2 regions of the Janibacter endophyticus genome follow, and region 1 is predicted to be linked to the other one. Evidence: riboswitches for the same ligand, from Rfam matches in the RefSeq annotation. Region 1 holds a riboswitch; the other holds the start of a gene.
The links. Region 1 has a riboswitch for cyclic di-AMP ahead of JNO54_RS04255 (C40 family peptidase). Riboswitches for the same ligand answer to the same signal wherever they lie in the genome.

Region 1 (14,215 bases):
AGCCGGCGGTCCGGGCGCAGACGAAGAGTGGCGTCATCATCTCGCCGGGCACGTCGGCGAAGTCGAGGAGCACGGCGGCCCAGTAGTCGACGTTCGTCTCCATCCTGCGGTCGGGGTAGCGCTCGCCGAGCTGGGCGATCGCGGCCTTCTCCAGCTCGAGGGCGACCTCGTAGCGGGGCGCGCCGAGGCGCCGGCAGGTCTCGCGCAGCACCGCGGCCCGCGGGTCGTAGGCCCGGTAGACGCGGTGACCGAAGCCCATGAGGCGCTCCTTGCGGTCGAGGGCGTCCTTGACGTACCGCGTCGCGTCGCCGGTGCGCTCGACTCCCTCGATCATGTGCTGGGCCCGCGAGGGGGCTCCGCCGTGCAGGGGACCGGAGAGTGCCCCGATCGCGCCCGACAGGCACGCGGCGGCGTCGGCGCCGGTCGAGGCGATGACTCGGGCCGTGAAGGTCGAGGCGTTCATGCCGTGCTCGGCCGCGGAGATGAAGTAGGCGTCGATCGCCTCGACGTGCGCCGGGTCGGGCTCGCCCCGCCACCGGATCATGAAGCGCTCGACGATCGTCTTGCCCTTGTCGACCTCCGACTGGGGGACCATCGGGGTGGACTGGCCGTGCGCCGACTGGGCGATGAAGGAGAGCGCGAGGACCGAGGCCCGGGCGAGGTCCTCACGGACCTGGGTGTCCTCGATGTCGAGCAGCGGCTGGAAGCCCCAGACAGGGGCGAGCTGCGCGAGGGCCGACTGGACGTCGACGCGGATGTCGCCGGTGTGCACCGGGAGCGGGAAGGGCTCGGCCGGAGGCAGACCGGGGTCGAAGGCGTTGTCCACGAGCAGGCCCCAGACCCGCCCGAAGGAGACCCGGCCGACGAGGTCGTTGAGGTCGACCCCGCGGTAGCGCAGGACACCCCCCGCCGTGTCCGGCTCGGCGATCTCGGACTCGAAGGCGACGACGCCCTCCAGACCGTGCTTGACCTCGGTGTCCGTCATGAGCCCTCCACAAGGTGTCGGTGATGCGGCGATCGCCGCGGGTGGCGCGGCACCGCGCCACGGGCTAACTCTGCCCCAGCGCCCGGGCAGCGATCCACCGGGGTCCAGAGCCTGAGCCGGTGCCGCCCCGTGCCGTCACCAGTGGTGCAGCGAGCCCCGGATGACGGCGGCGAGGTCCTCCGGCCGCACCTCCTTGGGCGCCGTGGCCAGCAGCCGCTCCTGCTTGACCGCGCCCTCGACCAGCCCGTCGACGTGCGAGTCGGTGTAGCCCACCTCGGCGAGGCCGGAGGGCATGCCGATGTCCCGCATCAGCGAGCGCAGGACGGCCGGCAGGCGGCCCGGGCCCTCCCCGCCGGCATCCCGGTCGGGGTCGAGGAGGTCGGCCGCCGCGAGGTGCCGCGCCGGATCGGCGTCGAAGGTGAAGGCGAAGGCCTCGGGCACGGTCAGGGCCACCGCCATGCCGTGGGGCACCATCGGCTCGGTCACGTCGTACCCCTCCGGCCGGAAGTCGGTGGCGAGGTCGTGGACCTGCCCGGCGATCGGGTAGGCGTCGGCGTGGGGGATGTGCACGCCGGCGTTGCCGAAGCCGAGGCCGGCGAAGGTTGCCGCGAGCGCCATCTCACCCCGGGCGACCGTGTCCGAGCCGTCTGCCACCGCCCGACGGAAGGAGCTCGCGAGCAGCCGCATGGACCGCTCGGCCCACATGTCGGCGATCGGGTTGGCACCGCAGTAGGGGACGCGCTGCTCGGGCCGCTTGCGCTCGTAGGACGTGTACGGCCGCGCCGTCCAGGACTCCAGCGCGTGGCAGAGGATGTCCATCCCGGCCGCCGCGGTGACCCCGGCGGGCTGGCTCAGCATGAGGTCGGGGTCGACGACGGCCAGGACGGGGCGGAGACGCTCGTGGCTGATGCCGGTCTTGACGTGGAGGTCGAGGACGTCGAGCACGCAGATCGTCGTCGACTCGCTGCCGGTGCCCGTGGTCGTCGGGACGGCGACGACCGGCAGGACCGGCCGCTCGGGGGCCCGGCCGCCGCCGACCGGCGCGTTGACGTAGTCCATGAGCTCGCCCGGGTTGCTCAGCAGCAGCGAGACGGCCTTGGCGGTGTCGATGCTCGACCCGCCGCCGAGGGCCACGACGGCGTCGAAGGGGCCGTCCGCCACGGCGCGCTCGTGCGCCGCCCGGAGAGAGGCGTCGCTCGGCTCGACCCGGGCGGAGTCGTGGACGACCGCCTCGAGCCCGGCGGACCGCAACGCGCCGGCGACCCGCTCGGGGTGCCCGGCGGCGGCGATGCCCGCGTCGGTGACGACGAGGACGCGGTGGCCCCCGAGCGCGGCGACGTCGTGCCCGATCTCGGTGATCGCGCCGGAGCCGAACTTCAGCCTCGGCGCGGCGTAGGTGAAGACGGTCTCGCTCATGACTCTCCTCGGGCGGGGGCGGTCCCCGGGATGGTCTCCCGGGTGACGACGATCCAGGTCGAGGCCGCTGACGCGACGACGCGCTCGCCGTCGAGCAGGGCCGTGCCGCAGTGCCGCTTGCGTCCCTCGCTGCCCGCATCCCACCCTACGACGACGAGCTCGCGTCCCGCCGGCACGTCGTCGTGGACCTCGACGACGAAGGTGCCCAGCAGCAGCGTGTCCTCGCCGAACCCGACGGCGAAGGCGCCTGGGCAGTCGAGCGCCGCGCTGAGCGTCGGCAGGTCGGCGTCGGGCAGGGTCACAGGGGCGGCGACGACGCCGGGACGGCCGGGGACCGGCCCGGCGTAGATATGCAGGCCGTCCGTGTTGTGCGGTCCGCACACGAAGCACCCGGGGTAGGGGTGCCCGTCGAGGTCGACCGTGGCCGCCGCGGCCCGGGCGGTCCCGAGGTCGACGGACGGGGGCGCCTCCAGCGGAGGTGCCGGCGCCCGCCGGGCGGTCGCGAGGACGGTCTCCCCGGCGAGGAGGCGCACGGTCACCCCTTCGTCACCGGCCTCGCCGTCGACCTCCCAGGTGAGCGGGGAGCCCACGGGTGTCGGGGCGGAGAGCCGGACCTGGGCGGCGGGGAGGCCGGACGAAGGGGGGGCCAGCGCGTCGAGGCGGTCGGCGACGAGCCCGCAGACCCAGCCGCCGTTGCCGCAGCCGGGGGGTCCCTGGTGGGCCGGGTCCACGATGGTCGGCGACGACGTCGGTGAGGTCATGACCGCACCCTAGCCACGAACAGACCCGGCTCGAGGCGCCCTTGCCTGCGACGATGTCGCCGATGCCCACCTCGCCCTCGGCCCCCTTCGCCTGGCGCGCGATCGCGCTGCCGGCCTACGGGCCGACCGTGGCCAACGGGGCGGCGATGGGGGCGGTGCTCCCGGTCGCCGCGCTGCGGGCCCACCAGGATCTCGGGGCCGACCTCGCGACCGCTGGTCTGGTCGTCGCGCTCATCGGCATCGGCCAGCTCGTCGGGGCGCTGCCCGCCGGTGCCCTCGTCGCCCGGCTGGGGGAGCGGCGAGCGCTGACGCTCGGGGCGGCCGCCGACGTCGTGGCGATCGGGCTCGCCGGCTTCGCGCCGACGCTGCCGCTCATGGGGCTGGGGATGGTGCTCGCCGGGCTCGCGTCGTCGGTCTTCTTCCTCGCGCGGCAGGGCTTCATGATCGACGTGCTGCCGCCGGCTCGCGCGCGGGATGTCGCTGCTCGGGGGGTCGATACGGGTCGGTCTGCTCCTCGGCCCGGCGGGCGGTGGTGCGGCGGTCGCGGCCTGGGGCCTGCAGGGCGCCTTCGTCGTGGCGATGGCTTTTGCCGCGCTGTCGCTGGCGATCGTCGTGCTCACTCCCGACATCACCGGCTCGCACGAGCGGGCCGCGGCGGCTCGGGTGGACGCCACGGGGCGTGTGTCCATGCTCCGGGTGCTGCGTGACCATGCCCGGCTCCTGCTCACGCTCGGCGTCGGGGTGGTCGTCATCTCGGGGCTGCGGCAGGCCCGTCTGGTGATCCTGCCGCTGTGGGCGGCGCACATCGGGCTCGGTGGCGTCGAGAGCTCGGCGGCCTTCGCGGTCGCCGGGTTCGTCGAGCTCTTCCTCGTCTACCCGGCGGGGTGGGCGATGGACCGCTTCGGGCGGGTGGCGGTGGCGGGCCCGATGACCTTCCTCCTCGGCGCGACCATGCTCGCGCTCCCGCTGGCCCGCGACCTCGTGGGGCTCGTGGTCGTCGCGTCGGCGATGGCGGTCGCCAACGGGCTCGGCTCGGGCATCGTCATGACGCTCGGTGCGGACAACGCGCCAGTGGTCGGGCGCTCGGAGTTCCTCGGCGGGTGGCGCTTCTGTGGCGAGGTGGGCAACGCCGGCGGGGCGCTCGCGGTCTCCGCGCTCACCGGGCTGGTGAGCATCGGTGCGGCCGCGCTCGTCCTCGGCGGGATCGGCCTGGCCGGCTCGGCGTGGGTGACGTGGTGGGTGCTCCAGGCCGACCGGAGGCGGCTCGGCCGACGCGAGGCTTGACCCGCCAGGCAGAATCGGGCCTGTGAAGGATCTCGTCGACACCACTGAGATGTACCTCCGCACGATCTTCGAGCTCGAGGAGGAGGGCATCCCGCCCATGCGTGCCCGGATCGCCGAGCGGCTCGGGCACTCGGGCCCGACCGTCTCGCAGACTGTCGCCCGGATGGAGCGCGACGAGCTCGTGCACCTCGGTGCTGACCGTCGGCTCGTCCTCACCGACGAGGGGCGCGCCCTCGCGACCCGGGTGATGCGCAAGCACCGCCTGGCCGAGCTGCTCCTCACCGAGGTCATCGGCCTGGAGTGGGAGTACGTCCACGACGAGGCGTGCCGGTGGGAGCACGTCATGTCCGACCGGGTGGAGCGCAAGATCGTCTCACTGCTTGGTGAGCACCGGCAGTCGCCCTACGGCAACCCGATCCCCGGGCTCGACGAGCTCCTGGGGGAGGGCGAGCACGAGGAGTTCCGCGAGGGTCTCCACACGCTCGTCGAGGTTGTCGACGACAGCCTCTCCGGCCCCTTCGTCGTCCGTCGGCTCGGAGAGCCGGTGCAGGTCGACGAGGCGGCGCTGCCGCTGCTCACCCAGGCCCAGGTCAGGCCGGGAGCGGCCGTCGACGTCCGGGCCGACCAGGACCGGATCGTCATCGTCCGCGAGGGCGGGGCGGACAGCGAAGGGGTGTCCCTGCCGCGGGACGTCGCGGTGCACGTCTTCGTCGAGCGGGTCTGAGGACGCGTCGACGCCTCGAGCTGGCTGCGTCGTCGGCCACCGTTACCTTGACGTGACATTCGACGACGGTCTGTGTACGGTGCCGGAGTCCGCCTGCCCCCTGGGTGGACCGTCACCACGGACCGCCGAGTCCTGCCACCGTGGCCGACGCCCCTGAAGCACAGCAAGGCAGGAGCGGGGGACCCACTCTCGGGGCGAGCCACGGCTCGCTCCTCGGGGTGAAGTCCTCCAGGGGCCGGGAGACCGGCACCTGACGGACCGGGTGACCTCCGCCCGAACCCGACAGCTCACCTCGTAGGCGCTGAGAGGCAAAAACGTGTCTGAGCGCAGTCACGGGCGTCACCGCGCCCCCGTCCGGTACAGCCCGGTCGCCGAGCTGACCTCCATCGTCTCCGACGCGGCAACCCCGCTCGCCAAGGGCTCGGCCGTCCTGGCCGCCACCGGTGGGCTCGTCGCCGCGATCGCGATCCCCGCGTCGGCCGCCCCCGCCGACCCGGCCCCGGCAGACGGCGGCCAGGAGATCACCGTCGCCGCAGCGGTCCCGGCCGTCGCCGCTCCCGAGACCACCGCGCCGGTCGCCGGTCAGATGGGCTTCGGCGAGCTGGAGATCACGGCCGTGGAGAAGCCGAAGGGTCCGACCCCCGAGCAGATCGCCGCCCGCGAGCGCGCTGCCCGCGAGCAGGCTGCTCGCGAGGAGGCGGCGCGTGAGCAGGCCGCTGCCGAGCAGGCAGCGAGCGAGCCTCGCGCCGGCCAGCCCGCAAGCCGTTCCTCGCAGCGCACCGCGCCCGCCCCGGCGGCTGCCGCGCCGGCTCCCGCCGCCCCGGCTCCCGCCGCCCCGGCCGCGTCGTCGAGCAACGTCATCGCGATCGCGAAGCAGTACATCGGCACCCCGTACGTCTACGGCGGGTCGACCCCGGCCGGCTTCGACTGCTCGGGCTTCACCCAGTACGTCTTCGCCAAGGCCGGCAAGTCGCTGCCGCGCGTCACGACCGCCCAGCAGGCCGCCACCACCCCGGTGAGCACCCCGCAGCCCGGTGACCTCGTCTTCTTCGGCTCGCCCTCGTGGCACGTCGGCATCTACGTCGGCGACGGCATGATGATCGACTCGCCGCGCACCGGCAGCTCGATCTCGATCCGCCCGATCTTCAGCGGAGTCTCCGGCTACGGCCGGGTCGGCTGACCCGACTCGACGCCACGAAGGGCGGCGCTCACCCGACCGGGTGAGCGCCGCCCTTCGTCACGGGTGGGGACGCTGGGTCAGCTCGGGTCGTCGGCCTGGAACGTCGGGTGGACCTCGTCGGGCTGGTCCGGGTTGTCGTGGTCGTGACCGGGCGACTGCTCCGCCGGGACCTTGCCGCCACGGTCCTGCTCGCCGTCGATGACGTCCCTCGGGGTCGACCTTCTCGTGCTCGCCTCGAAGGGCTCGCCGGTGCGCTTCGGGTCCGGGGTGCGGTCCATGGGCTGGGTCAGGTCGATGTCCTCTGCTTGGGATCCTTCAGGTCCTACCCTGCCAGCGGCACGCGGCCCACAGGGTCGAGCGGTTACGGCGACCAGCACCCCCATCATCGAGGGCACGAAGAAGGTAACGGGTAGAGGGGACGGTCGCCCGGATGGGGCCGAAGGCTCGGCCCGCGAGTGACGAAGAGGGCCGGGCATCTGGCCCGCTCCGGCCGCGTGCCACCTGGCGGCACGAGGGCGAGACCATGCCCCCGGGGCTGCCCAGACTCGCGTCATGACTGCACCGACCACAGACACCGCCATCTGGTGGGGCAACCCCTCCATCGACGAGGCCAACAGGCGCGGCGCGCAGGTCCTTAACGGCCACATCGGCATCGAGGTCGTCGAGCTCGGCCCGGACTACCTCGTCGCGACCATGCCGGTCGAGCCGCGCGTCCACCAGCCGGCCGGGGCGCTACACGGGGGGGCCTCCGTCGTCCTCGCCGAGACCTGCGCCAGTTGGGCAGCGATCTTCGCCGTCGACCGGACGAAGTACCACTGCGTGGGCATGGAGATCAACGCAAACCACCTCCGCCCGGTCTTCGACGGGCTGCTCACCGGGGTGGCTCGGCCGATCGCCATCGGTCGTCGTACCCAGGTCTGGGACGTCCGCATCACCGACGAGCAGGGCCGGGCGGTCTGCGCCTCGCGCTGCACGATGGCGGTCGTCGAGACGCCCAGCAGCTACGGGCTGGCGTGAGAGTCATGGCGCTCGTGTGCCGTCCAGCGGCACGACCGCTGCGCCTCGGCGCCTCGCCGGACCTAGCGTCCACCGCACCTCACCGGTCCGACAACGGAGTCACGGATGCTTAAGCTCGACGGGGTGACCGTCCTCTACGGAGAGGGCGCGCCAGCTCTCCACCAGCTCGACCTCACGGTCCGAGGGGGCTCGATCACCGCTGTGGTCGGCGGCAACGGCGCCGGCAAGACCACCCTCATGCGGGCGGTCTCCGGGGTCCTGCCCTTCCGCCGCGGGAGGATCTCCGAGGGATCTGTCTCGCTCGAGGGGGACGACCTCAGAGGCCTGAGCGCCGATGCCATCGTCCGGCGCGGCATCGCCCACGTGCCCGAGGGGCGCCGGGTCTTCACCGAGCTGACGGTCGACGAGAACCTCAGCGCCGGCTCCGCCGCCACGAAGGGTCGCGCCGATGACGTCCGCGCCGAGGTCTACGAGCTCTTCCCCGTCCTCGCTGACCGTCGCTCGCAGCGCGCCATCCTCCTCTCCGGCGGTGAGCAGCAGATGCTCGCCATCGGTCGTGGTCTCATGAGTCGCCCTCGTCTCCTGCTCCTCGACGAGCCGACCCTGGGCCTCGCGCCGAAGATCGTCGAGCAGATCGGGGAGATCGTCCAGGTCATCCGCGAGCGCGGGACGACGGTCATGCTCGTCGAGCAGAACGCCGCGATGGCCCTCTCCGTGGCCGACGACGGTTATGTGCTCGAGCAGGGCGCCGTCGTCCTCTCCGGACCGACGAGCGAGCTGCGCGCGACCGACCAGGTCAAGGAGCTCTACCTCGGAGGCTCCGGTGGTGACGAGGACCGCCGCCTCGAGCTCGACCGCGCGGCCATCGGGCGGTGGTCGGCATGACCCGTCCGCTGTCCCTGGAGGACGTTACGCTGCAGTTCGGTGGTGTCCGTGCGCTCGACGACCTGTCTTTCACGGTGGAGCCGGGGACGATCCACGCGGTCATCGGCCCCAATGGCGCCGGGAAGTCCTCCACCTTCAACGTCATTAGCGGGCACTACCGCCCGAGCGCGGGCCGGGTCACCTTCGGGGACGTCGACCTCACCGCCATGGCCCCGCACAGCATCGCTGACGAAGGGATCGGCCGGGCCTTCCAGAACATCGCGATCTCTGGGCACGCCTCGGTCCTCGACAACCTCATGGTGGCGCGGCACCGGCTGACCAAGGCCGGCTTCATCACCACCGCGCTCGGTCTGCCTCAGGTGCGGGCGGAGGAGCGTCGGCACCGGGTGCGGGTGACCGAGATCGCTGACTTCGTGGGTCTCGGCGACCACCTGCACTCGGAGGCCGGGACGCTCTCCTACGGCGACCGGAAGCGCCTCGAGATCGCACGAGCCCTGGCCAGTGAGCCCGAGGTTGTCCTGCTGGACGAGCCAGCTGCCGGCATGCCCCCCTTCGAGAAGTGGGACATCGCCGCGCTGGTCATGTCGGCCCGCGAGCACCTCGGCATCTCGGTGCTCATCGTCGAGCACGACATGCCGGTGGTGATGGCGATCGCCGACCACATCACCGTCCTCGACTTCGGCCGAGGGATCGCCCACGGCACCCCGGAGGAGATCCGCAACGACCCCGCCGTGATCGCGGCGTACCTCGGCCACCAGCCCTCCAACGAGCAGGCCGCGGCGGCCCAAGAGCTCCTCGACGAGCCCTCCAGGGCCCCAGCCGACGCACCAGCCAGCACGACCGAGGAGCAGCCCCTATGAGAGTCCTTCAGTTCGTCCTCCTCGGGCTGTCGCTCGGGGCGATCTACGCCCTCATCTCGCTGGGCTTCGTCGCGATCTACAAGGGCACCAAGGTCATCAACCTGGCCCAGGGATCGATCATGCTCTTCGGGGCCTTCGTGGTCTCGTCGGTCTCCCCGAGACTCGGCTTCTGGCCGGCTCTGGCCGTCGGCATCACGGTGGCCGCACTCCTCTCGGTCGTGGCCGAGCGGGTCGTCAGCCTTGCCCGTGCGGCGGACCACCTGGTGCTGACCATCCTCACCATCGGTCTTGACATCATCCTGGCACAGGAACTTACCCGTCGGATCGGCGACCGGTACATCACCATGCGCGACCCCTGGGGCGCGGACACGGTGACGCTGCTGGGCACCACGCTCCCCGTCGCGCGACTCTGGGCTACCGGCCTCGGGCTCGTGATCATCGCCATCTTCTTCGTCGCGTTTACCAAGACCGACTTCGGGGTGCGGATGCGGGCCAGTGCTCAGGACCCGGAGACCGCGGCACTCATGGGCATTAGCCAGCGGCGGGTCGCCATGGCCAGTTGGGCCATCGGTGGTGGGCTCGCCTGCCTGGCCGGTGTCTTCCTGGCCGGGAGCCCGAGCCCAGGTCTGGACCACACGGCCCACTTCCTCGCGCTGAGCGCTGTCCCCGCGATCATCATCGGCGGCCTTGACTCCTTCGAGGGAGCAGTCGTCGGTGGCCTAGTGGTCGGGGTCACGCAGAGCCTGGTCCAGGGCTTCGACTCCTCCATCAGTCCGGTGCTCGGCGGTCAGTTCAGCATCGTCGCGCCCTACATCGTGATGCTCGTATTCCTCCTCTTCCGACCGTCTGGTCTGTTCGGCTCGAAGGAGCTCAACCGTGTCTGAGCACGCAGCGCCGACCTCGGCACCGATCGCCCCAGAGCAGTCTGCAGAGCGGCCCACCCTCACCTCGGAGGACGCGCCGCGCTGGTGGCGCCTCGGCCGCTGGCTCCTCCTCGTCCCGGTCCTGCTGGTGCCCTTCTACGCGCCAGCCGACTGGCTGATCATCGGGATCTTCTCGATGGCAGCAGCCGTCGCCGCAGTGGGCCTCACCGTCCTCGTCGGGACGGCCGGGCAGCTCTCGCTCGCCCACGCCTTCTTCATTGCTGTCGGGGCGTACACATACGCCTTCCTCGCGGGAGAGCGCGGGGGAGACGGCTCGTACACCGGGCTGGGTCTTCCACCCCTCCTCGGGGCTGTCGTCGCGGTGCTCGCCGCTGGGGTTGCCGGCTTCGTCTTTAGCCCGGTGGCTGCGCGGCTGCGCGGTCTCTACCTCGGCGTCGCCTCGATCGCCCTCGTCTTCATCGGCGAGCACGTGTGGAAGAACGCTGTGCCGGTCACCGGTGGTGAGAACGGTCGCTCGGTGGAGCCGCTCGCTGCGTTCGGCTTCGAGCTCTCCGGCGAGAACCCGGCGCTCGTCGTGGGCGGTGTGCCCTTCGGGGCCCGCGAGCGGCTCTGGTACCTCGCGGTCGTCGCCCTGCTGGTCGCCGTGATCATGGCCCACCGGGTGGTCCGTGGTCGCCCGGGGCGGGCGCTGCAACTCATGCGGGACAACTCCTCGGCCGCCCGGTCGATGGGGATCAACGTCCGCGGGTACAAGGCCCTCGTCTTCAGCTTCTCGTCTCTCTTCGCCGGCGCCGGCGGAGTGCTCCTCGCCCTCGCCTTCCAGATCATCAGCCCGATCAACTTCGGTCTGCAGCTGTCGATCCTCTACCTCGCGATGGCCGTCGTGGGCGGTCTGGGCTCGGTCGGGGGTACCGTCCTCGGCGCCTTCTTCGTCACTGCGCTGCCACTCGTCCTCGACAAGTACAGCTCGGTGCTCCCCTTCCTCGCGCCCACCGGCTCCGGGGGACTCGACGCCAAGATGCTCGCCACCTTCGTCTTCGGCGCCGCCATCGTGCTCGTCATCGTTCTCGAACCCGGAGGCCTCGGGACCCTCATGCGCAGGCTGCGGGCTCGACTTCCTCGGCGCGCCTGACCCCCTTCGTCCCCTACCCCCACATACCACCGCCCGCCAGGGCGGCCACACCGAAAGGCACCACCATGACGCAGTACCGACGCACCACCGGCACCATCGCAGCGGTCGCGGCCCTGGCACTCACCGCCACCGCCTGCTCCTCGAAGTCGACCGCAGCCGGCGACACGGAGGAGGGGGGCATCAAGACCGGTCCCGGGGTCACCAAGGACACCATCACGATCGGCGTGATGAGCGACCTCACCAAGGTCTTCGGTCCGCTCGGCAAGACTCTCACTGCTGGCAACCAGCTCTACTTCGACTCGGTCAACGCCAACGGCGGCATCTGCGAGCGCGAGGTCAAGATCGAGGTCCGCGACCACGCCTACGACGTGCAGCAGGCGACGACCCAGTTCGCCGAGCTCGAGCCTAAGGTGGCCGGCTTCGTCCAGATCCTCGGCTCACCGATCGTCGGTGCGCTGCAGCCACAGCTCCAGGCCAAGAAGGCAACCGCCATCCCCGCCACGTGGTCCCACGACTGGCTGGGCAAGGACGGCCTCGTCCTCGTCGGAGGTTCCTACGCCGGCGACATGATCAACGGTCTCGACTACCTCGTCGCCGAGGGCAAGCTGAAGGAGGGTGACACCGTCGGTCACATCGGCTTCAAGAACGACCTCGGTCTCGACGCCATGAAGGGCAGCGAGCACGCGGCGGAGAAGCTCGGCCTCAAGGTCAAGAAGATCGAGATCGCCCCGACCGACACCGACCTCTCCGCCCAGGTCAACACCCTCGTCGGCGACAAGGTCAAGGCGATCCTCGTCAGCGCGGGTCCGAAGCAGACCGCCTCCGCTGCTGGAGTCGCCTCGGCCGCCGGCCTGGACGTCCCCTTCCTCGTCAACGGCCCGGGCTTCGACCCGGCGCTCCTCGACACCCCGGCGAAGGCGGCCCTCGAGAAGAACCTCTACGTCGCCACCTCGTACGAGCCGTACGCGGGCGAGAGCGAGGGCTCGAAGGCGATCAAGGAGGCCTACGACAAGGCCCACGCCGACGGCAAGCCGACCATGTACGTCAACTACGGTTACGCGTCGGCGAAGGTCATGGGCGATGCCCTCCAGGCCGCGTGCGACAGCAAGGACCTGTCGCGCGAGGGGGTCGCCAAGGCTCTGCGCTCCCTGACCGAGGTCCAGACCGACGGTGTGATGCCGGCGATGGACCTCTCCAAGGGTGACGCCTTCCCGACCACGGACAGCTACATCTCCGTCGTCGACGCCCAGACCCCCGGTGGCCTGAAGGTGGTCAAGGAGCCGTTCACCGCGACGATCTCCGAGGGCTTCGGCGGCTGATCGCCACCCGCACGATGAAGCGGCCTCCGTCCCGATGGACGGAGGCCGCTTCGTGTGGTGAACCTGGATCCTTGCCTTGGCAAGTGCGCGGGTAGTGTGTCAGGTGGTGGAGGTGGCCGTGACGACGGCGTAGCCGGCGATCCACTCAGGCACAGCCCGGTAGAAGCGGTGACTCACGTCGAAGCCGCCGAAGGTCGACAGCGAGGCGAACGCCGCCACCCAGGAGCGGACCTCGTGCGCAGACCCGCCGCCCTCCTCGGCCATCCACTCGACGGTCCAGTCGTCGACGGCCGAGAGGTCGCCGGAGGTGAGCGTGTCGAGGACGAGGTTGTCCCACTCCGGGTTCAGCGCCTTCATGCTGGGCAGCTCGTCCGCGGCGAAGGCGCGGCCAGCTGCGACGACCCGAGACTCCCCCTTCGCCCGCTGGTCGGGGGTGGGGGACAGGCCCTCGATGAGGGCCTTGGCCACCGGCGGCGGAGCGCCCTCGAGGACGGGGACCGGCGGGTCGTGGGAGAGCCCGCCGGAGCCGATGAAGAGCACCCGGCGGTCCAGCTCTGCCGCGGCCGAGCCCAGCGCCTCGCCGAGCGCGCGGATCCGGGAGACCGGGCCGAGGGGGGTGGCGACGCCGTTGACGAAGACCGGGACGACCGGGACGTCGGTGATGCCGCCGAAGAGCTGCTCGAGCGGCTGCACCATGCCGTGGTCGACGGTCATCTGCGCGGACACGGTGAGGTCGATGCCCCGGTCCAGCGTGCCCTTGGCGAGGTGCCTGGCCGCCTCGGTGTCGACCGAGAGCGGTCCGGGGGTGCTCCCGAAGTCACCGACGGAAATGGCCCCGGTGGCGAGGCAGAAGGGGGGCATGCCCCCGTAGAAGAAGCCGTTGTAGTGGTCCGGCGCGTAGAGGACGACCAGCTCGGGGTCGAAGTCCTCGACGAAGGTGCGGGCTGTCGCGACGGCTCCCTCGCAGGCCTCGAGGACGTGGGCAGGTGGGTCGTTCTTGCCGATCAGCGGCGAGTGGGACAGGCCGACGAGTGCAGCGGTCATGGGGTTCCTCCCGTGGTTGGGTTCAGGCGGGTGCAGGGGTGGGGTGGAGGATGATCTTGCCGAGGGTCTCGCTGGCCTCCATGAGGCGGAAGGCGTCGTGGATCTCCTCGAGCGGCATAACCCGGTCGACGACCGGGCGGATCCCGGTGGCAGAGATCATCCGGATCAGGGCGACCATCTCGGAGCGGGTGCACCCGGTCGAGCCGATGACGCGCAGCTGCTGGTAGAAGACGCGGTTGAGATCGGCCGGCGGCTGGTCACCGGTGGTGGCCCCGCAGACGACCACTGTGCCCCCGGGGCGCAAGGCCTTGAGCGAGTAGCTCCAGGTCGCCTCGCCGACCGTCTCGATGACGACGTCCACGCGCTCGGGCAGCCGCTCGCCAGGGGCGACTGCCGCAGCCGCGCCCCATTCAAGGGCCGTGGCGCGCTTCTCCGCCGAGCGGCTGGAGGCGTAGACGACCGCGCCGGCGGCCACCGCGAGCTTGATCGCGGCAGAGGCGACCCCTCCGCCGACCCCCTGGACCAGCACTCGGTCCCCGGCCTTGATCTGCGCCTGGGTGAAGAGCATCCGGTAGGCGGTGCCCCAGGCAACGGGGAGACAGGCGGCCTCCTCGAACGACAGCTCCGGGGGCTTGGGGAGGACACAGCGCTCGGGGACCGAGACGACCTCGGCGAAGGTGCCGTTGTGGCGCTCGGACAGGAGCGCGCGGCGTGGGTCGAGGGT
Region 2 (14,215 bases), 500 kb from region 1:
TGCGCGTCATGGCCGGCACGCTCAAGCAGGTCGTCGAGCCGACCGGGGTCCTCGCCCTGGCCGGCGTCCTCACCGGGGCCATCCCGATCGCGCCGGGCAGCCGGGTCGGGATCGTCCTCTCCGGCGGCAACGTCGACCTCGCCCGCTACGCCGATCTGCTGAGCAGGGCACGGGAATGATCGTCCGCTCCCCCGCGTAGATAAGGTGAGCCTAAGTTCCCGTCGTCGTCGCAAGGAGTCCCCATGCCCACCAAGCTCACCGTCACCCGTACGGAGGAGCTGACCCCCTCCCTGCGTCGGGTGTGGTTCCGCAGCGACGACCTCTCCGCCTTCGCCGAGAGCACGGACACCGACCGGTACGTCAAGCTGATCTTCCCCCAGCCCGGCACGGTCGTCCCCGACGACTTCGACGTCAAGGCGGCCCGCACGACCTGGGCGGCCGAGGACCTGCCGGTCGTGCGCACCTACACCGCGCTCTTCCCGGACGTCGCCGCCGGGACCCTCGCGATCGACTTCGTCGTGCACGGCGACGAAGGGGTGGCCGGCCCGTGGGCGGCCCGCGTCCAGCCGGGTGAGAGCGTCTTGGCCAACGGACCGGGCGGCGGCTACACGCCGGACGTCGACGCCGACTGGCACCTCCTCGCCGGCGACGAGTCGGCGGTCCCCGCGATCTCGGCCGCGCTCGCCGCCCTGCCCGAGGACGCCGTCGGCGAGTGCGTCGTCCTCGTCGACTCACCGGCGCACGAGCCGAGGCTCGAGGCGCCGCAGGGCGTGACCGTGAGCTTCCACCACCGCGACGGGTCCGACGCCCCTCTCGCCGCAGCCGTCCGCGCGCTCGAGTGGCGCGACGGTCGGGTCCAGGCCTTCGTCCACGGCGAGGGCGAGGACGTCATGAAGGGCGTGCGGCCCTACCTCCTCGCGGAGCGCGGACTGCCGCGCGCCGACGTCTCCGTCTCGGGCTACTGGCGCCGGGGCCGCACCGAGGAGGGCTTCCGGCAGTGGAAGTCCCAGCTCGCCACGGCCGACGGCTGATCCCCCTTCGAGAGGCTGACATGACCTTGCAGATCGACATCTGGTCCGACATCGCCTGCCCGTGGTGCTACATCGGCAAGCGCCGTTTCGAGACCGCGCTTGCCGACTTCCCGCACCGCGACGACGTCGAGGTCGTCTGGCACAGCTACCAGCTCGACCCGACGATCCCGCGGCACTACGACGGCACCGAGGTCGACTACCTCGTGCAGCGCAAGGGGATGCCCGTGGACCAGGTCCGCCAGATGATGGCTCACGTCGTCGAGCAGGCGAAGGGGGAGGGGCTGGACTACGACTTCGACGGGCTTGTCGTCGCCAACAGCCTCCGGGCGCATCACCTGCTCCACGTCGCCGCCCGCTCCGGCGCTCCCGCCGCCGGTGAGGTCAAGGAGGCGCTGCTCAAGGCGCACTTCGTCGACGCCCAGGACATCGGTGACGACGACGTGCTCGTCGCCATCGGGACGGCGGCCGGGCTCGACGAGGCGGCGGTCCGGGCCGGGCTCGACGACCCCGCGGTGGCCCGTGAGGTGCAGGCGGACTTCGCCGCCGCCGGGCAGATCGGGGTCCAGGGCGTGCCCTTCTTCGTCCTCGGGCAGCGGTACGGCGTCTCAGGGGCCCAGCCGGTCGAGGTCTTCTCCGAGGCCCTCGGCAGGGCGTGGCACGAGTCGCAGCCTGCGATCGAGAGGATCGCCGGACAGGACGCAGCCGCCGGGGCCTGCGGTCCCGACGGCTGCTCGGTCTAGTCAGCTTCCGCTGCGCGCGCTCAGACGAAGACGACCTGCGCGCCCTCGGCGATCTCGATGAAGTCGCTGGCGCTGATGACGCCCTCGACACCGGGGTGCAGGTCGGCCTCGATGATCTTCATCATGTCGAAGGTCAGCCGGCACGCGTACATGCGCGCCCCGGCGGCCTGGAGCAGGTCGAGGAACTCTGGCACGTCGGGGATGTCGAGGTCAGCCATCTGCTGCTTCATCATCTTCGTGGCCATTCCCGTCATCCCGGGGACCATCCCCATGCCCTGCGGCATCGACAGGTGCTCCAGGCCCGGACGCAGCCGCCCGAGGTCCGGCATGTGCATCGCCGTGTTCCCGAGCATCGTGAACTTGAGGTCCTTGTTCGTCTTCTTGTTGATGATGTCCAGGCCCCAGAAGGTGAAGAAGATGTGCACCTCGACGCCTTCGCTCAGCGCCGCGTTGCCCATGATGAGCGCCGGGTAGGCCATGTCGAGGTTGCCCTTCGAGCAGATGAAGGCCATCTTGCGCGGACCGCTGTACCCACCGCCGGACGCGCGCTCCCCCTTCGCCTGGGGTTCCGCGGCTGCACGGTCTCCGAAGTCCGGCATGACGAAGCCTTCGGGGATCGGGGCTCGTACGGTCTCTGTGGTCATCGCTGCACGCTCCTCACACGCATCCGACCGGCTTGCGCAGCCCCGCCAGCCAGGCCATCTTCTTGGCCGGCTTGCCGGGGTAGAGCCGGTAGAGGTCCTTGATGTCGAAGCCGCCGGCGGTCTGCATCCGCCGCAGCGTCGGGGTCACGCCGGAGGACGCCGAGTCCTCCCGCATGAAGCGGATGGGGCGGGCGTGCTCCTCGTCCCAGGGCACGCCGATGAGGGCGGCCAGGTCGACGGCGAGCTCCTCGCTCCAGTCGCCGCGGTCGGTGAAGAAGCCCTCGGCGTCGACCTCGAAGGTGCGCCCGTTGAGGGTGTTCGTGGGCATGTCGTCACTTCCCTCCGGCCGGGACCTTGCCGGCCATCGACATCGTCGCGGAGACCGGCATCTGGTAGCCCGGGAGCAGGACGTTCCAGTAGATCTGCTCGAAGGCCAGCTTGCCGAGGTGGTTGGCGCGGGTGTTGCGCAGCAGGGAGAGCGGCCCGACGCGGGGGACCGGGTAGCGGCCGGTCAGCGGCTCGGTGTCGTAGTTGAAGTCGAGGAGCATCGCCTTGCCGCGCCCGGACTCGAGGAAGCAGTTGGCGTGCCCGTCGAAGGACTCCGGCAGCTCCTTGCCCTCGACCGCGGCGAGGAAGTTCTCGACGAACAGCTCGGTGGCGAAGTGGGCGACCGACCCGGCCTTGGAGGTCGGGATGTCGCTCGCGTCGCCGAGGACGAAGACCCGCTCGTCGGCGACCGCCCGCAGGGTGTGCTTGTCGACCGGGATCCAGCCCATCGGGTCGCCCAGCTCGGAGCCGACGAGGAAGCGCGCGCCGGTGTGCGGCGGGACCGTGACGAGCAGGTCGAAGGGGAGGGCCCGCCCGTCGTAGGAGTTGAGGGTGAAGGCCTCGTTGTCGATGCGCTCGACGGCGAAGTCCGGTGCGATCCGGATGCTCCGGTCCTCGAGGAGGTCGCCGAAGGTCGCCGCGGCGACGGGCTTGGTGAAGGCACCGTCGAGCGGGGTGACGAAGGTGATGTCGACGAGGTGCCGGATGCCGCGCCTGCGGAGGTGGTCCTCGACGAGGAAGGCGAACTCCAGGGGTGCCACGGGGCACTTGATCGGCATCTCGCTGATGTGGACGAGGAGCCGGCCGCCCTCGAAGCTCTCGAGCGCGTCGTGCAGCGCCTTCGCGCCCTCCAGGGAGTAGAACTCGTGGACCCGGTCCCGCCACAGCGAGCCGTCGGCCATGCCGGGCACGAGGTCGGGTCGGGGCTGGGCACCGGTGGCGACGACGAGCCAGTCGTAGCTCAGGGAGCGTCCGTCGGCGAGGTCGACGGCGCGTTCCTCGGGTCGCACCCCGGTGATCTCGGCGTGGACGACGTCGATGCCGTCGTGGATCTGGGCCCCGCGGGGCTTGACCACCCGCTCGGGGTCCATCCAGAAGGGGATGAAGAGGTACCCGGGCTGGTAGTGGTGGTGGTCGTCTCGGTCGATGACCGTGATGGACCAGGACGTGTCGAGGCGGCGGCGGAGCATGTTTGCTGCCATGGTGCCTGCCGTGCCGCCTCCAAGGATGATCAGAGTGGCCATGTCTCCATCCTGCTCCCAATACCTCTAGGGGTATGGGTTTTGTGACCCATGAGACACGTCCTGCAGATCAGTCGGTGCGACCTCGCCGCCCCACGCCTGCCAGGCGCCGATCCCGCCGTCGAGGGAATACGTCCTTCTCGTGGGGTGCTCTTGACGATGAATATACCCCAGGGGGTATGGTAGATCGACATCGATGAAAGGCGACACACTCATGCTCTTCACCCAGTACTACCTCGACTGCCTCTCGCAGGCCTCCTACCTCGTGGCCGACGAGACGACGGGCCGGGCGGTCATCGTCGACCCTCGTCGTGACGTCGAGGAGTACCTCGACGATGCCCGGGAGAAGGGTCTGACGATCATCGGGGTCATCAACACCCACTTCCACGCCGACTTCGTCTCGGGCCACCTCGAGCTCGCCGCGGCCACCGGTGCCTGGATCGGCTACGGCGACGCCGCCACCCCGGAGTTCGAGCACCGCTCCCTGAGCGAGGGCGAGCGGATCTCTCTCGGCGACGTCGAGCTCGAGATCATGACGACCCCCGGGCACACCCCGGAGTCGGTCAGCGTCCTCGTCTACGAGCACGCCGGCGACGAGATCCCTTACGGCGTCCTCACCGGTGACGCGCTCTTCATCGGCGATGTCGGCCGCCCCGACCTCCTCGCCTCCGTCGGAACCACCGCCGAGGAGCTCGGCAAGCGGCTCTACCACTCGGTCCAGACCAAGCTCATGGGCCTGGCCGACGAGGTGAGGGTCTTCCCGGCCCACGGCGCCGGCTCGGCGTGCGGCAAGAACCTCTCGACGGAGAAGCAGTCGACGATCGGTGAGCAGCGGCGCACCAACTACGCCTGCCAGCCGATGAGCGAGGCCGAGTTCGTCGACGTCGTCACCGAGGGACAGCCGACGGCCCCCGGCTACTTCCTCTTCAACGCGACCCTCAACAAGCAGACGCGCGAGCTGCGCGCGGTGCAGGCCACGGTTCCCCCCCTCTCCGACGAGGAGGTGACTGCTGCGCTCGCCTCCGGTGCCGTCCTCCACGACGCGCGGTCCGCCGACGAGTTCACCGCCGGCCACGTGGCCGGGGCGATCAGCGTGCCTGCCGACGGGCGACTCGCCGAGACCGTGGGCATGGTCCTCACCCCCGACCAGCGCATCGTGCTCCTCACGCCCGAGGGCATGGAGCAGGAGACCGCGACCCGCCTGGCCAGGATCGGCTACGACCATGTCCTGGGCTTCGTCGCCGACCCCGAGGAGTACCTCGTGCGCCACGCCCAGGAGGTCACCCAGGCCAGCCGCCTGCGCGTCGACCAGCTCGAGGGGGTCCGCGCGGACGTCCAGGTCGTCGACGTCCGCAATCCCGGTGAGGTCGCCGCCGGCATGATCCCGGGCGCGATCCACATCCCCCTCGCCGAGCTGCACACTCGTGCCGACGAGCTCGACCGCGACCGCCCCGTCGTCGTCAGCTGCGCCGGTGGATGGCGATCGAGCGTCGCGGCGAGCTACCTGCGGGCCCAGGGCCACACCGACGTCTCGGACCTCCTCGGCGGCTACAACGCCTGGTCCGCAGCTCACCCGCAGGCGAGCTGACCCCCTTCGCCCCCCACCGACCGACCAGCCAAGGAGCGTGACCGGCGACCCGTCGTCGACGTCGATCGGACCGGCACGGGGCACCGTGGCCCGGCGGAGCGGCTGCGCCACGACGATCTCGTCGACGCCACCGGCCGCGGCCCATCTGGATGCCGAGGAGGGCGAGGATCATCGCCCTCACAGCAGGACCCGCGCCCGCCACGGCGTGCGCCGTCCTCGGTGCGGCGCTGCTCGCCCTCATGGCCTTCGTCGTCACCCGGGGGGCCGGCTCCGGGCGGGGTGAGGGCCTCCGGGACCGGTCAGACGCGACGTCCGGTGGCGAGGAACATCGGGAAGTCCCGCTCCCCGTCCTCGGTCTCCTTCGTCACGGCGCCTGCGTCGGTGAGCCGCACATCGCTCGCCCCGGCGGCCTCGAGCCAGCGGTGGGCGTCCTCGCGGGTGAAGCCGTGGTGACCGTCGAAGTCGTCGAGGTGCTGGTGGAAGGCGCCGTCCTCGTCGTGGTCGAGGTCGATGATCGCGACGTGCCCGCCGGGGGCGAGGAGGTCGACGCAGCGCCGGACGACGGTCGGGATGTCGCCCATGTGGTGCAGGGCGAGCAGCGCGACGACGAGGTCGTAGCGTTCCTCCGGGAGCGGGTCGTGCTCGATGTCGTAGCGCCGCGCGGACCATCCCGCGTAGCGCGGGTCGTCGAGCGTGCCCGCCGCGACCTCGACCATCCCGGGGGCGACGTCGGTGACGGTCGCCGTGCCGATGTCGTCGACGAGCGCGCGGGAGAGCAGCCCGGTCCCGCCGCCGATCTCGATGGCCGTCATGTCAGGGCGAAGGGGGAGCGTCTCCCGGAGGCGGGCGGCGACGGCTGTCGCGCGCTCGGCGTGCCCAGGCCTGTCGTCCCAGGTCGCCGCCTCGTCGCTGAAGCGATCGTGGCCGTGGCCGTGGCCGTGGCCGTGGCCGTGGCCGTGGCCGTGGCTGTGCTCGTGCGTCCCCATGTCAGGCGAGGGAGAGGAAGAGCTTCTCCATGGCGGCGACGTCCATGGGGGATCCCTCGGGGTCGGTCAAGCACTGGCGCATGCCGATGGAGATGGTCGTGAAGCCGGCCCGGTCGAGAGCCTTGGCCACCGCAGCCATCTGGGTGACGATGTCCTGGCAGTCTCGCCCGTCCTCGATCATCCGGATGATCCCGCCGATCTGTCCCTCGGCCCGCCTGAGCCGCTTGATGACGCTCGTCATCTCGTCCGCGTCCAGCTGCATGGCTGCTGCTCCTTGCCCTGTGAGGTCTGTACCCCCACGAGTATCGCTCATGATGTCCTCCACGAGATCAGCGTGCTACGGTGTGGATACCCCCCAGGGTATCAAGAACCGAGAGAAAGAGAATCACCTATGTGCCGACGCGTCTCCTGCAAGGTCTGTGGCAAGCCCACCTGGGCAGGCTGCGGCAACCACGTCGAGCAGGCCCTGGCCGGCGTCCCGAAGAAGGACCGCTGCGCGGGTCACTCCGAGGCTGAGCGCGCCGAGGCCGCCGGTCCCTCGATCCTCAGCCGGATGTTCGGCCGCGGCTGACCCTGCTCATGTCTGTCGTCGCGGTCGCCGTCCTGGCCGGCGTGCTGATCGGGATCTCCCTGGGCGCGCTCGGTGGCGGTGGCTCGATCCTCACCGTCCCCGCCCTGGTCTACCTCGTGGGCCAGGACGCGACGACCGCGACGACCGGCTCCCTCGTCATCGTCGGGGTGACCTCGCTGGTCGCCCTGCTGCCGCACGCGCGAGCCGGTCGGGTCCGCTTCGGCCAGGGTCTCGTCTTCGGGGCCCTCGGCGTCGGCGGCAGCTATCTCGGCTCGAGCCTCGCGGCCGGGGTCGACCCCGACCTGCTGCTCCGCGCCTTCGCCGGGCTCATGCTTGTCGTCGCGGTCGTCATGATCCGGCGCTCGCTGCGGCCCCGCGCGCCGGGTGACCCCGCCGACGCGCTGGAGCCCTCGATGATCTCCTGGCGGCCGCTGGACTGCCGGTGCGGGCGGGTCGGCCTGCTCGTCCTCGTCGCCAGCGCCGTCGGCCTGCTCACCGGCTTCTTCGGCGTGGGCGGAGGCTTCGTCCTCGTCCCGGCGCTCGTCCTCGCGCTCCGCTTCACCATGCCGGTCGCCGTCGGCACCTCGTTGCTCGTCATCGCCGTCAACAGCGCCACGGCGCTCACGGCCCGGGTCGGCCACGGCATCTCGCTCGACTGGGGCGTCATCGGCCTCTTCACCGCCGCCGCGATCGTCGGCAGTCTCGTGGGGGGGCGCCTCGTCTCCCGGGTGCCGGCGGCCCACCTCAGCCGCGCCTTCGCCGGGCTGCTCGTCCTCGTCGCGCTCGGCATCGGGCTCGAGTCGCTCCTGCGCGGCTGACCTGCCGTCCCCGAGGGCGCTGTCAGCCCACGGCCGCGCCGGCGTTGACCAGCCCCCGCCCGAAGTAGCCGTTGTCGGCAGGGGTCCCGACGCACTCACCCGCGGGGGAGGCGCTCACCGGGCAGCCGAGCCTGCGGGCGGTGGAGCCGAGCACCTCGGCCACCTCGTCCGGGCTGCGGTCCCCCTTCGCGCTGAGGACCAGGGCAGCCGTCCCGCTGACGTGCGGCGACGCCATCGAGGTCCCGACGAGGGTCCGGTAGAAGCCGCATCGCCCGTCCGGGTCGGGGTCGCCATCCTCGATGCCGTCGGGGCACGAGCGCAGCACCCCGTCGTCGCGGCCGTAGGCGGTCAGACGACCACCGCGGTCGACGAGGCCCTCCTCCTGGAGCGGTGCTCTCGGGTAGGTCGACAGGATGGCGCTCGCCGCGTCGATGCCGTCGCCGCCGGGGGCCGTGATGTCGACGAGGTCCGCGTCGGGGTCGGAGCTCATGTCCGAGTAGCTGGCGAGCTCGCGGTCCGGCCCGACCGCGGTCACCCCGATGACGTCGTCGACGTCGCTCGGCAGGCTGAGGCAGCGCTCGGGGTCGATGGTCCGCTCGCGGGTGTCACCGCCGTAGTTCGGGCTCGTGGCATCGATGCCGGGGTCAGCGAGGTCACCCCCGCCGTTGCCGGTCGAGGCCACGAAGGTGACCCCGCGCTCGCGGGCGTCGGCGATCGCACGCCGGGTCAGGTCGATCGTCACCTCCTGCATCGCCACCTGCTCGGGGGTGTCGCCCTCGGCGCCGCCCTCGCAGGCGTAGCGCCACGGGTCGATGTAGAAGCTCATGTTCGCCACGTCCGCCTCGAGGTCCGCGGCCGCGGTGATGGCGTTGACGCTCGGTCCGAGGAAGAACATCCCGGTGTCGGAGCCGGCGCGCAGGTCGATGAGCCGCACACCCGATGCGACGCCGGTGACGCCGAGGCCGTTCCTGGCGGCGGCGATCGTCCCGGCGACATGGGTGCCGTGGCCGCTCGGGTCGGAGCCCAGGGGATCGATGCAGCTCTCGACCTCGCACGGCCCGTCGATCTCCGGCCGGTCGGTGACATAGGTGCGTGAGCGCTCGGTGTCGACGACGTCCGCGAGATCCGGGTGGGACGAGTCGATGCCCGTGTCGATGACCGCGACGGTGACGTCGGGCGAGCCGGGGGTCACCCGCTGGGCGGCGTTCGCGTGGATGAGGCGCATCCCCCACAGGTGTCCGTCGAGGGGGTCGCCGCCCTTGGGCGGCCTGGGCGTCTCGCCAGGCACCGAGGTGCCCGGGCGGGCCAGCGAGCTCGCGTCGGACCCGTCGATGTCGCCCCACGCCGGGTCGCGGTCGGTGACGACCCGGGAGACGCCGTCGACCCCCTTCGCCCGGGCGGCGAAGCCGTCGTCCTCGGTCCGGACGGTGATCATCCCGACGGCCGTGTTCATCGAGGTGACCGGCTCGCCCGCATCGCGCAGGCGGGTGGCGACAGCGTCGGTGTCGACGGGGTCGCCGACGACGACCACCCACTCGATCCCCTCCGGCTCGGCGACCGGGTAGGTCGTCACATGGGTCGTGGGGCGGTGCTCGGCCGCGGTGCCCGAGGTCGGGTCGGCGGACGGGGAGTCGGAGGGGGAGTCGGAGGGGGTGCCGGACGAGGCGGTGCCGCTCGAGGACCTCGAGCCGTCGGTACCGAAGGGGCCGACGGAGCAGCCTGCGGCCAGGCCCACCGAGAGCAGACCCGCGAGCACGGCCGCCCGCCTCGCTGTCGTCCTCGTCCCGGCCATGGCGACCATGCTCCCTCACCGAGCCTGCCGACGACGAAGGGGACCCGGCAGCGTGACGCTGCGGGGTCCCCTTCGGCCTGGGCCATGCGGTCGCTCAGAAGCGGCCGTAGCTGACGTTGCTCGTCCAGATGGCGCGCTCGCGCACGCTGCTGCCGGAGCGGCCGGCGTCGATGATCTTGCCGTTGCCGGTGTAGATGCCGACGTGGTGGGCCGGAGCGCCGAAGAAGACGAGGTCGCCGGCCCGCGGGGTGTAGACGCGGGTGGCCGCGCGACGCTGCTGCTCGGCCGTGCGGGGGAGGTACTTGCCGTGCTTCTTGAAGACGTAGCCGGTGAAGCCGGAGCAGTCGAAGCCGGCCGTGGTCGTGCCGCCCCAGCGGTAGGGGGTGCCGGCCAGGCTGCGGGCGGTCGTGACGACGCCCGTCGTGGAGGTCCGCGTCGTCGTCCGGCTGGGGGCGGTCGCCGTGCGCGACGAGAGGCCCATCTTCGTGCCGGTGCGGGGTCCGACGATGCCGTCGGCGACCAGGCGGTTGCGCTTCTGCCAGGTGACGACCTTGGAGCGGGTGCGCGGGCCGAAGATGCCGTCCGCGGTGGCGCCGACCTTGCGCTGGACGGCCTTGACGGTGGTGCCGCGGGAGCCGACCTTGACGATGCCGGTGAAGGAGGTGGTCTTGGCCACGACCGCCGGTGCGGCGACGGTGGCCGGGGCGGCGACGGTGGCGGGAGCGGCCGAGGCGGTGCCGGCGGCGGGGATGCTCACGCCGAGCGCGACGGCGCCGGCGGCTGCGGTGGTGCCGACGCGGGTGAGCGTCGTCGTGCTCTTCGGCGCGCGGTGGCGCCCGACATAAGAGGTCATGTGTGTCTCCAGCGCCTTCGGGGTGAGCTGTCGGGTTCGGGTGGAGATCACCCGGCCGGCCGTCACGATGGACGACCCGGCTTCACCCCGAGGCCAGCTGGATGCTGGCCGGAGAAGTGGGTCCCCCGCTCCCGCCATGTTGGTGCAGGGGCACCCTCGCGGCTGGCGGGACTCGGCGTGCCGTGAGGTGTCCTCCCTGGTGGGAGGCAGAAGTGAGCGTAAAGGTTTTGTCTCGTCTTTACCAGTTCGTGACCAAGACGGGGTGGGCCGGGTGCCTCCGGAAGGGGGCCTCGCCCGCGACGCGAGGGGGCGAAGGAGTGGTCCCGCTCAGCCCTGGAGCCGGGCGAGCCGCGCGGTGAGCGAGTCGCGGCGGTGGGCGTTGCCGGTGAGCTCGACGTAGCGCTGCCCGAAGTGGTGGAGCAGGTCGTCGTCGAGCCGGCGCACGGCGCCGGGTGGGTACCGGTAGCCCATGCGTGCGGTCACCTCGGAGCTGTCGATCCCCTGGAGGATGCCGCTCAGCTCGTCGAGCGAGGTGATGCCCAGCTCGAGAAGGACGCCGCTGATCCATGTGTAACGGTCGGTGCGCGACCAGCCCGCGGTCGAGTAGCGGCCGGCGAGGAATGCGGTGAGCTCGGGCGCGCCGATCCGCGGGTCGTCCTCGTCGTCGGGGTCGGTCGGCTGCGTGCCGAGGTCGACCTGGACACGGTCGCGGATCGCGGAGAACTCCTTGTCGGCCAGCTCGATGAGCCCGGCGGCGAGGGTGAACCGCCGGTCGAGGTCGGCGACGAGCTGCTCGGGGACGGTGCCCTTGTAGCGGATGTCGTGCTCGAACTCCGCCCAGGCGTGCTGGAGCACGGTGCGCAGCTGCACCGAGGCGCTGCGTGTCGGCTGGTAGACCACGTCGTCGCCGGTGTCCCGCGAGACGAGGAGATGGCGGCTTGCGTACCCGAAGCGACCTTCGTCGGCGGTCTCGAGACCGAGGTCCCGGTCGTCGAGGACGGTGAGCTGGTCGGCGAGCAGCTCGGCGACGGCGGCCACGTCGCTCGCGACATAGGTGATGACGCGGACCCCGACCTGGTCGGTGATCTCGGTGAGCGGGTCGGCGTAGGGGCGTCCGGCCGCGGCCCGGCGGTGGACCTTTCCGGCGAAGGAGGAGACGCTCTTGGTCCGGCCGTCGACGCTGAGGTAGTTGATGCCGGCCTCGTCGAGCATCGCCGTGACGAGCGCGACGAAGTCGTCGGTCACGCTCTGCAGGGAGCGGTGCGAGTCCGCGTAGCGGTTCACCGCGCGGCGGGTGGGGGAGGCCATGCGGCCAACTGTCCCACGAGGTTCGACCGGGTCGCAGAGGTGCGACCGTGCCGCAGAGGTGCGCAGCCGTCCGCTCCCCGAGCTGCTCTCTCGCCGCACGTCATCAGCTCGCAGCGTTGTCGGTGGTGTCTGGTTGTGTTGGTGCATGGCAGCAACGCCCCTCTTCGACCCCGGCCCCGCAGCGGTCTCGCTCCGGGAGCGCCGGAGGGCGATGGAGGGCGCGACCGAGGCGCTGGACGGGTTCGCGGAGCGGCTCTTCGAGGCCGGGTCGACCGAGCTCGAGGAGCTGCTCGGTCTGGCGGACGAGCTGGTGCGCCGGGCGGAGGCGGCACGGTTCTCGCTCGTGGCGGAGGCCCACTCACGGGGCGTGGTGGCCGAGTCGGACGCCGCCTCCTTGACGTCCTGGGTCACCCAGCGGGCTATGGGGGCGCTGCATTCGGGCGGGGCCCGGATCGCCCGCGCCGTGACGGCACTCCGCCTCCCCTGCAACGCGCTCGTCCGTGATGCCGTCGAGTCCGGCCGGATCACCGTCGGCGTGGCGAACGTCGTGATCTCCGAGATCTCGAGGATCGAGTCGCGGCTGGCCGAGGGCGCCCGCGACCCGGTCCTGGCGGGGATGGTCGAGATGGGTGCGCTCGAGGGGGCGAAGGGGGTCCGCCGGGTACGTCCGGAGCTGCTCGCCCGCCACGGCCTCCCGGAAGAGCTCGAGCACGAGCACGACCGGCTGCGTCGGGGCCGCGCGCTGTCGCGGCCGGTCGTCGACGACGGGCTTCACGAGTACCGGCTCGTCCTCGATCCGGAGGGGGCGGCAGCCTTCGAGGCGGCGATCGAGGCGCTCTCGGCGCCGGCGCCGTGCGAGGACCCGGAGACCGGGGTGGTGGAGCGAGACCTCCGCACCAGCGACCAGCGTCGGGCAGATGCCCTGGTCGACATCGTCCGGGCCGCGGTCGGGTCGATGGACACCCGGGCCGGTCGGGGCGCCAGGGCGACGCTCCTGGTGTCGATGAGCTACGAGGACCTGCGGACGGGGGTCTTCGCGGGCCGGACGTCGGGCGGTCTCGACTCCGGGGCGCTGCTCGACCCGACCACCGTCCGGCGCCTGGCGTGCGACGCCGACGTGGTCCCGGTCGTGCTGGGCGGCCAGGGCGAGATCCTCGACGTGGGGCGGGCCGTGCGGCTCTTCACCGCGGGGCAGACCCGGGCGCTGTGGCTGCGGGACGGGGGCTGCACCTACCCCGGCTGCACCACCCCGGCGCGCTGGACCGATGCCCACCACCTCGTCCACTGGGCAGACGGGGGGACCTCCGACCTGAGCAACGCCGCGCTGCTGTGCCAGCGGCACCACACGATCGTCCACTCCCGCCGGTTGCACGGCTACCTCGACCAGGGCGGCGGCCCGTCCGGGACCGGCCCGCCCGAGGTGGTGTGGGACCTGACCCCGGGGTCGTACGACCGAGAGCTGCTCATCGCCTGGCCCCGGGCCGGCTGAGGCGTCCGGACCGGGCAGGGGCCCGCTCGCGAGAGCAGGGCGGCAGAGACAGGGCGGCTGGGAGGCAGAGCGGCAGTCGCTCTCCTCTGCCAGGGTGGACGCATGATCCTCATCGTCGTGAAGTTCCCCGTGAAGCCCGAGCACGCCGACGCGTGGCCGGAGATCAGCCGCGAGTTCACCGAGGCGACGCGCGCCGAGCCCGGCAACAAGTGGTTCGACTGGTCCCGCTCGGTCGACGACCCGACGGAGTACGTGCTCGTCGAGGCCTTCGACGACGACGGTGCCGCTCCGCACGTCCAGAGCGAGCACTTCGCGAGGATGCAGCGCGAGTTCCCGCAGTACCTCGCGGCCACGCCGAAGATCGTCAGCCGTCAGGTCGACGGCGACGGCTGGGAGGAGATGGGCGAGCTCCAGGTCGGGTGACCAGGCGAGAGGGTCAGCGCAGCCTGGGCCTGTCTGGCCGGGGTGCGGGCCAGATCAGCCCGGCAGTGTGCGGCCCTGCGCGGGTCAGATCAGCGTGAGCAGGTCTGCGGTCCGACGATCCGGCGGAGCAACCCGACGCTGACGATGATCAACGCCAGCCCCGCACCGGTCCCCAGCGCCGGATCGAGCACCATGGCGGCGGCCAGCGGGGTGAGCGCGCTGACGAGGCCGCACTGCCCGCCGAAGGCGTCTCCCAGGCTCTGCCGCCGGCTGGGGATGTACGTCGTCAGGGTGAGTCCTCCGACGACGCCCGCGAGGACGAGCGTCGGGGAGAGACCTCGCCCGACCCAGCCGAGGAAACCGACGACGACCGGCACGAGGACGAGCGCGGCGAGCAGGCGCGT

Region 2: linked by a shared signal. The riboswitch ahead of JNO54_RS01840 (C40 family peptidase) and the one ahead of JNO54_RS04255 (C40 family peptidase) in region 1 are both predicted to bind cyclic di-AMP.

Annotation. Positions count from the first base shown of each region.
Region 1 is NZ_JAFEJG010000004.1:871,287-885,501, forward strand. It holds gene JNO54_RS04230 (citrate synthase 2) at 1-985, opposite strand, end outside; gene JNO54_RS04235 (hydroxyacid-oxoacid transhydrogenase) at 1,121-2,401, opposite strand; gene JNO54_RS04240 (hypothetical protein) at 2,398-3,162, opposite strand; gene JNO54_RS04245 (MFS transporter) at 3,225-3,869, shown strand; gene JNO54_RS04250 (iron-dependent transcriptional repressor DtxR) at 4,469-5,170, shown strand; cyclic di-AMP (ydaO/yuaA leader) riboswitch at 5,303-5,485, shown strand; gene JNO54_RS04255 (C40 family peptidase) at 5,487-6,350, shown strand; gene JNO54_RS04260 (hypothetical protein) at 6,428-6,628, opposite strand; gene JNO54_RS04265 (hotdog fold thioesterase) at 6,903-7,367, shown strand; gene JNO54_RS04270 (ABC transporter ATP-binding protein) at 7,473-8,252, shown strand; gene JNO54_RS04275 (ABC transporter ATP-binding protein) at 8,249-9,112, shown strand; gene JNO54_RS04280 (branched-chain amino acid ABC transporter permease) at 9,109-9,996, shown strand; gene JNO54_RS04285 (branched-chain amino acid ABC transporter permease) at 9,989-11,128, shown strand; gene JNO54_RS04290 (ABC transporter substrate-binding protein) at 11,194-12,447, shown strand; gene JNO54_RS04295 (3-carboxyethylcatechol 2,3-dioxygenase) at 12,547-13,491, opposite strand; gene JNO54_RS04300 (zinc-binding dehydrogenase) at 13,514-14,215, opposite strand, start outside.
Region 2 is NZ_JAFEJG010000004.1:370,341-384,555, reverse strand. It holds gene JNO54_RS01900 (threo-3-hydroxy-L-aspartate ammonia-lyase) at 1-179, shown strand, start outside; gene JNO54_RS01895 (siderophore-interacting protein) at 243-1,031, shown strand; gene JNO54_RS01890 (DsbA family oxidoreductase) at 1,052-1,771, shown strand; gene JNO54_RS01885 (DsrE/DsrF/DrsH-like family protein) at 1,792-2,415, opposite strand; gene JNO54_RS01880 (TusE/DsrC/DsvC family sulfur relay protein) at 2,429-2,743, opposite strand; gene sqr (type III sulfide quinone reductase, selenoprotein subtype) at 2,748-3,986, opposite strand; gene JNO54_RS01870 (MBL fold metallo-hydrolase) at 4,180-5,571, shown strand; gene JNO54_RS01865 (class I SAM-dependent methyltransferase) at 5,871-6,557, opposite strand; gene JNO54_RS01860 (metal-sensitive transcriptional regulator) at 6,559-6,819, opposite strand; gene JNO54_RS01855 (DUF8730 family Cys-rich protein) at 6,949-7,128, shown strand; gene JNO54_RS01850 (sulfite exporter TauE/SafE family protein) at 7,137-7,946, shown strand; gene JNO54_RS01845 (S8 family peptidase) at 7,969-9,738, opposite strand; gene JNO54_RS01840 (C40 family peptidase) at 9,833-10,591, opposite strand; cyclic di-AMP (ydaO/yuaA leader) riboswitch at 10,589-10,779, opposite strand; gene JNO54_RS01835 (GTP pyrophosphokinase) at 10,919-11,899, opposite strand; gene JNO54_RS01830 (HNH endonuclease signature motif containing protein) at 12,045-13,388, shown strand; gene JNO54_RS01825 (putative quinol monooxygenase) at 13,491-13,811, shown strand; gene JNO54_RS01820 (hypothetical protein) at 13,901-14,215, opposite strand, start outside.